DNA from 2 places in the Burkholderia mayonis genome. Region 2 is predicted to be linked to the other one. Evidence: predicted binding sites of a transcription regulator. Region 2 holds the regulator's gene; the other holds the start of a gene.
What was found. The regulator HrcA, encoded in region 2, represses chaperone genes, less so after heat shock. The targets are predictions, from matches to a motif close to TTAGCACTCNNNNNNNNNGAGTGCTAA.
Positions count from the first base shown of each region.

Region 1: groES (co-chaperone GroES) is a predicted target of HrcA. The motif match lies at 1,086-1,112, and genes of this name have one in related genera.

Region 1 is NZ_CP013386.1:3,094,593-3,098,316, reverse strand. It holds gene WS70_RS14925 (beta strand repeat-containing protein) at 1-490, shown strand, start outside; gene groES (co-chaperone GroES) at 1,188-1,481, shown strand; gene groL (chaperonin GroEL) at 1,529-3,169, shown strand; gene WS70_RS14910 (hydroxymethylpyrimidine/phosphomethylpyrimidine kinase) at 3,475-3,724, opposite strand, start outside.
Region 2 is NZ_CP013386.1:775,330-779,053, reverse strand. It holds gene WS70_RS03955 (RNA-binding S4 domain-containing protein) at 1-378, opposite strand, end outside; gene hemH (ferrochelatase) at 384-1,451, opposite strand; gene hrcA (heat-inducible transcriptional repressor HrcA) at 1,648-2,670, opposite strand; gene WS70_RS03940 (NAD kinase) at 2,802-3,704, shown strand.

The DNA of each region.
Region 1 (3,724 bases), 1.5 Mb from region 2:
CGCGGTCAGCGGTCTCGTGGGCGCGTTGCCCGTCAGCAATCCGGCTGGCGCGCTGACGAGCGCAGCGAACACTGCGGCAGGTACGATTGCGACCGTCGCGGGCAGCAATCCGGCTGCAGCCGTCGGCGGCACGATCGGCAGCGTCGCAGGTATGCTGACGGGGGCGGCCGGCACCGGCGTCGCAGCGGGCTCGCAGCTCGGAAGCGTCGGCTCCGCGCTGATGGGTTCGGGCGCGACCTCGGCCGGGAAGATGTTGACGTTGGGCAGCAACGCGTTCGGCAGCACGGCGGCCGCAACCGGTTCGTTGCTGTCGACGGGCGCTGTCGTCGCGAGCACGGTTGTCAACTCGGTAGGCTCGTCGGCCGGTGCAGTGGTGGCGTCGCTGCCGGACCTGACGGTCTCGTCGTCGAAGTCGGCTGCTCCGGCGTCGAACCCGCTCGCTCCGGTCACATCGGCGGTTGCGACGCTCGCCGGCGCGCTGCCGAAGTAATGCGGCGCGGCGCGTCCCGACGATGCTACGGGACGCGCCTACTCTAGTCACTAGACATCATGTATGGACCTGCCCCCTCAATGCGGCTCTGAGCCGAGGTGTAACCGACCTCAAGCTTAATCCGCGTACCTTGAGGTGCGGCAGGTCCATACATGATGTCTCGCCGGAAAATTGGCCGGAAGTCGAACCAGGGCGGCATGGCGGCGACGTCATGTCGCCTTGTCGTTCCGGTGCCGGACTTGTCGTCCGAGCCACGGGCTAGGCGAGGGCGGCGGTGCGCCGGCATCCGTGGGACCGCGGGCGGGCAGGCGGATTGGCTTGGATGTAAGGAATATGTATGCGATGATCGTACCTTCGCCGCCGATCGAGTCAACGAGGCAACCCCGCCTCAGATCCGCTCCGACAATGCGCGCGGCGGCTCGCGCCGCATTCCGCCGCATCGGCCGATTCCGCCTCAAGCGATTGTTTCGATTGAGATTGTTGCGCAATCCGACAACGCATCCCGGCCGCGTTTCCCCCGGATTTCGCCGCGCCGAAATTTTGCTGAATCGCTGGCGATTCCTCTTCTTGAATTTGTCAAAACCCGTCCATATAATTAGCACTCGCTGCACGAGAGTGCTAACAATTCCTGCCGGTCGGCGAGCTGTCCGGCAGTTTCCCTCAGCGTTCTTCAGTCTCAATCAAGAGAGGAGTGAATATGAACCTTCGTCCGTTGCATGATCGCGTGATCGTCAAGCGCCTGGATCAGGAAACCAAGACCGCCTCGGGCATCGTCATTCCCGACGCAGCCGCTGAGAAGCCGGATCAAGGCGAAGTTCTGGCCATCGGCCCGGGCAAGCGCGATGACAAGGGCGCTCCGATCGCCCTCGACGTGAAGGTCGGCGATCGTGTTCTGTTCGGCAAATACGCTGGCCAAACCGTCAAGGTCGACGGCCAGGAACTGCTCGTGATGCGCGAAGAAGACATCATGGCCGTGGTCAACGCTCAGTAAGCGTTCGCCAACGGATCACATTCTCAAAGATTTCAAGGAGTTAGAAGATGGCAGCTAAAGACGTCGTATTCGGCGATTCCGCACGCGCGAAGATGGTCGAAGGCGTGAACATTCTCGCCAACGCAGTGAAGGTCACGCTGGGTCCGAAGGGCCGCAACGTGGTGCTTGAACGCAGCTTCGGCGGCCCGACGGTCACGAAGGACGGTGTGTCGGTCGCGAAGGAAATCGAGCTGAAGGACAAGCTCCAGAACATGGGCGCGCAAATGGTCAAGGAAGTGGCTTCCAAGACCAGCGACAACGCCGGCGACGGCACGACGACGGCAACCGTGCTCGCGCAATCGATCGTGCGCGAAGGCATGAAGTACGTCGCGTCGGGCATGAACCCGATGGACCTGAAGCGCGGCATCGACAAGGCCGTGGCTGCCGCAGTGGAAGAGCTGAAGAAGATCAGCAAGCCCTGCACGACGAACAAAGAAATTGCACAGGTCGGCTCGATCTCGGCGAACAGCGACTCGTCGATCGGCGATCGCATCGCCGAAGCGATGGACAAGGTCGGCAAGGAAGGCGTGATCACCGTCGAAGACGGCAAGTCGCTTGCCGACGAACTGGACGTCGTCGAAGGCATGCAATTCGACCGCGGCTACCTGTCGCCGTACTTCATCAACAACCCGGACAAGCAAGTCGCCGTCCTCGACAACCCGTTCGTGCTGCTGCACGACAAGAAGGTGTCGAACATCCGTGATCTGCTGCCGGTGCTCGAGCAAGTCGCGAAGGCTGGCCGTCCGTTGCTGATCATTGCCGAAGACGTCGAAGGCGAAGCGCTCGCCACGCTGGTCGTGAACAACATCCGCGGCATCCTGAAGACCGTTGCGGTCAAGGCGCCTGGCTTCGGCGATCGTCGCAAGGCGATGCTGGAAGACATCGCGATCCTGACGGGCGGCCAGGTGATCGCCGAAGAAACGGGCCTGACGCTCGAGAAGGCAACGCTGGCCGAGCTGGGCCAGGCGAAGCGCATCGAAGTGGGCAAGGAAAACACGACGATCATCGACGGTGCAGGCGAAGCCGTCAGCATCGAAGCGCGCGTGAAGCAGGTTCGTGCGCAGATCGAAGAAGCGACGTCGGACTACGACCGCGAGAAGCTGCAAGAGCGCGTGGCCAAGCTGGCGGGCGGTGTGGCAGTGATCAAGGTCGGTGCTGCGACCGAAGTCGAAATGAAGGAAAAGAAGGCGCGCGTCGAAGATGCGCTGCACGCTACGCGCGCTGCCGTTGAAGAAGGCATCGTGGCAGGCGGCGGCGTCGCGCTGATCCGCGCACGCACCGCGATCGCTGGCCTGACGGGCATCAACGCCGATCAGAACGCCGGTATCAAGATCGTGCTGCGCGCGATGGAAGAGCCGCTGCGTCAGATCGTCACGAACGGCGGCGAAGAAGCAAGCGTCGTGGTGGCGGCAGTTGCTGCGGGTTCGGGCAACTACGGCTACAACGCCGCAACGGGCGAGTACGGCGACCTGGTGGAAGCCGGCGTGGTCGACCCGACCAAGGTCACGCGCACCGCGCTGCAGAACGCAGCGTCGGTCGCCGGCCTGCTGCTGACGACGGACGCAGCCGTTGCCGAACTGCCGAAGGAAGACGCTCCGATGCCGGGCGGCATGCCGGGCGGCATGGGTGGCATGGGCATGGACATGTAATTGGCGTAGCGCCGATTGCATCGAAGGACGCGCGGCAACGCGCGTTCCCCCAAACGAAAACACCCGCAGCAATGCGGGTGTTTTCGTTTGGGGCCGAGGAAAGCCGAACGGCGATCGAACGCGGCATCGGCCGCCGTCATTGGCCGCTGTCATCGGCATCAGGCGGCTGCGCGACGCAAGTCGTGTTGCTAGTCGCCGCTATTGTTGAGTTGAACGTTCCGGACGAATCGGCGATGACGACTGGAATCCGTCTGGAACGTTGGCGGGCAGCTCGATCGCGCTGGTGCGGGCGGCAATGAAGCGGCTTACCGCCGGACGGGCGAGCCCGACTGCGGCAGCGTCGGCGGAGGCGCGTCGTCTTCATTGCTGCGGGCCCAGAAGAAACGATCCGGCAGATACGCGCCCATTCCGGGCCGAAACGCATCGCGGGCTGCCTGATACAGATATTCCTGCGCTTCGCGCACCGCCTCGGGCGGTTCCTGGCCGTTCGCGAGCAGAGCGGCGATCGCCGCGCCGAGCGTGTCGGTGATGCCCATCAACCGATGCGGCGTGCGT
Region 2 (3,724 bases):
CCGGCGGTCCCGCTTCGTCGGCCGCCCTTGCAGCTCGGCCGCCGGCTCGCGGAAACGCCGGCGCCGGTCGAGTTCCGCGAGCCGCTTCTCCCGCCCCGCTTCCGTCTCCGCATAGAGCGTCTGCGCGACGCTCGCCGGTCCGCGCACGTCGCATACGCCGACCACGTCGACCTGCCAGACGACGCTCTCGATCGTCACGTCGACCCGATCGCCGACGCGCACTTCCTTCGCCGGCTTGACGATCGCGCCGCCGATCTTCACGCGCCCTTTTTCGACCGCGTCGGCCGCGAGCGAACGGGTCTTGAAGAAGCGCGCGGCCCAGAGCCACTTGTCGATGCGCAGCCGCGCACCGGGTTCAGTCGATATCTTGTAGTTCATCGCAGTCAGCTCACGACCTCCGGCGCCGCCGCGACGCGCACCGGCCAGCCTTGCAGGTTTTCGGCGGCGATCTCGCCGAGCGCCGCGATCCAAGCGGGCGACGCGTTCAGGCACGGAATCCGGTGAAATTCCTTGCCGCCGCCGTGCAGGAACTCGTCGCGCACCTCGATCCCAATCTCCTCGACCGTCTCGAGGCAGTCGGCGGTGAAGCCCGGGCAGAACACGTCCGCGCGGCACACGCCCGCCGTGCCCAGTTCCTTGAGCGTCGGCGCCGTATAAGGCTGCAGCCATTCGGCCTTGCCGAAGCGCGACTGGAACGTGACACGGCACTCGAACGTCGTCAGGCCGAGCGCGGACATCAGCAACGCGGCCGTCTGCTGGCATTGCTCGTGGTATGGATCGCCGAGATCGAGCGTGCGCTTCGGCACGCCGTGAAAGCTCAGCACGAGCTTGTCGCCCGAATCGAATGCCGGCCTGCCGTGCGCCGCCCAATACTGGCGGACCTGCTCGGCAAGCGCGTGGATGTAAGCGGGGTGGTCCGCGTAGTGACGCACCGTACGCACCTCCGGCTGGTTGCGCATCCGGCCGAGCGCGGCGAACGCGGCGTCGAACGCAGTGGCTGTCGTCGACGCCGAATATTGCGGATACATCGGCAGCAACAGCACCCGCTCGGCGCCCGCGCGCTTCAACTGCGAGAGCACGTCGGCGATGCTCGGCGTCCCGTAGCGCATCGCGAAATCGACGATCACCCGGTAGCCGTTCGCCGCGAAGAGCGGCCGCAAGCACTCGGCCTGGCGCTCCGTATGGACGCGCAGCGGCGAGCCCTCGGACATCCAGACGGCCGCGTACTTCTTCGCGGACGCGCGGCCGCGCAGCGGCAGGATCATCGTGCGCAGGATCACCTGCCAGACGACCTGCGGGATCTCGACGACGCGCGGGTCGGACAGGAACTGCGCAAGATAGCGGCGCACCGCGCGCGGCGTCGGCTCGTCGGGCGTGCCCAGGTTGACGAGCAGCACGGCGACGCGGTGAGCGGCCGACGCATGCGACGGCGGTTCGAGGTCAAAACGCATGGAAAGATCGTGCCGGAGCACCGAATCGAACGACACTCATTATAGCGGGGCGGCCCGGGCCCACCAGTCGGCCGTCCGGCCGATTGCGCGGCGAGCGGCGGGGCAGCACGATGCGGTGACGGACTCGATCGAGGGAAAACGGCGCAGGACGCCGCAAAAGTGTGATGAAACGGCGATGAAGCGCGTGCGGAACCGGTTACTGCTGGCTGAGCGTCAGCGACAGGAGGCGCGCGGTGATGTCGACGATCGGAATCACGCGGTTGTAGGCCATCCGCGTCGGCCCGATCACGCCGAGCGTGCCGACGATCTTGCCGTTGACCTCGTACGGGGCCGTCACGACGCTCATTTCGTCGATCGGCACGAGCGTCGATTCGCCGCCGATGAAGATCTGCACGCCCTGCGCGTGGCTCGACACGTCGAGCAGTTGCAGGAGACTCGTCTTCTGGTCGAACACGTCGAACAGCTTGCGCAGCCGCGCCATGTCGGACGAAAGATCCGCCACTTCGAGCAGGTTGCGCTCGCCGGAGATCAGCACGGTGTCCTCGTCGTCGGCCTCCTCGGTGCTCGCCGTGACGGCCGCGTGCATCAGCGCCGTCATGTCGCCGCGCAGCTCGTCGATCTCCTCGCGCAGCCGGCGGCGCACCTCGTCGAACGACAGGCCGGCGAAGTGCGCGTTGATGTAGTTCGACGCCTCGGTGAGCTGCGCGGGCGTGTAGTCGCGCTGCGTCGCGATCATGCGGTTCTGCACATCGCCTTCGGGCGTCACGATGATGAGGAGGATCCGCTTGTCCGACAGGCGCAGGAACTCGATCTGCTTGAACACGTGGCTGCGGCGCGGCGTCAGCACGACGCCCGCGAACTGCGACAGGTTCGACAGCACGCTCGCCGCGGCCGCGACGACCTTCTGCTGCGGGTCGCCCGCCTGCAGCGTGGTCTGCACGAGCCGCGTGACGGCGGCGGCGTCGATCGGCGACTCGACCGTCAGCATCGTGTCGACGAAGAGGCGGTAGCCGCGCGGCGTCGGCACGCGCCCCGCCGACGTGTGCGGGCTCGACACGAGGCCGAGCTCCTCCAGGTCGGACATCACGTTGCGGATCGTCGCCGGGCTCAGCTCGAGCCCCGAATAACGAGACAACGTGCGCGATCCGACCGGCTGACCGTCGGCGATATACCGCTCGATCAGCGTCTTGAGGAGGGTTCGTGCGCGTGGATCTAACATGACGGAAAATTTTAGCGCAACCGGGCGGCGCCCGCGAGCGTCCCGCGCGCATCGTCCGTTCCCCACCCGTTTTGCCGCCCCCGGGCCGGCGGGCGGTTCTTTTCGTCATCGAGCTATGGTGTAATGCCGGCATGAAAATCGGCCACCAATTCCATACCGTCGCGCTCGTCGGGCGCAGCAACACGCCTGGCATCGCCGAGCCGCTGACGTCGCTCGCCGCGTGCATCGCGAAGCGCGGCTTCGAAGTCGTGTTCGAGGCCGACACCGCGCAGGCGATCGGCAGCACGGGCTACCCGGCGCTCACGCCCGCCGAGATCGGCGCGCGCGCCGATCTCGCGGTCGTGCTGGGCGGCGACGGTACGATGCTCGGCATCGGCCGCCAGCTCGCGCCGTACAAGACGCCGCTCATCGGCATCAACCACGGCCGGCTCGGCTTCATCACCGACATCCCGGCGTCCGACATGCAGGACGTCGTGCCGATGATGCTCGCGGGCAGCTTCGAGCGTGAGGAGCGCACGCTGCTCGAGTCCCGCATCGTGCGCGACGGCGAGCCGATCTACCACGCGCTCGCGTTCAACGACGTCGTCGTGAACCGCAGCGGCTTTTCCGGGATGGCCGAGCTGCGCGTATCGGTCGATGGCCGCTTCATGTACAACCAGCGCTCGGACGGCCTCATCGTCGCGACGCCGACGGGCTCGACCGCGTACGCGCTGTCGTCGTCGGGGCCGATCCTGCATCCGCAGCTACAGGGATTCGTGCTCGTGCCGATCGCGCCGCACGCGCTGTCGAACCGGCCGATCGTGCTGCCGGACGATTCGAAGATCGCGATCCAGATCATCGGCGGGCGTGACGTGAACGTGAACTTCGACATGCAGTCGTTCACGGCGCTCGAGCTGAACGACACGATCGAGGTGCGCCGCTCGAAGCACACGGTGCCGTTCCTGCACCCGGTCGGCTACAGCTACTACGCGACGCTGCGCAAGAAGCTCCACTGGAACGAACACCCGTCGAGCGAAGAAGACGACGACGCATAAGTCCTGACGCCACCTTCCGA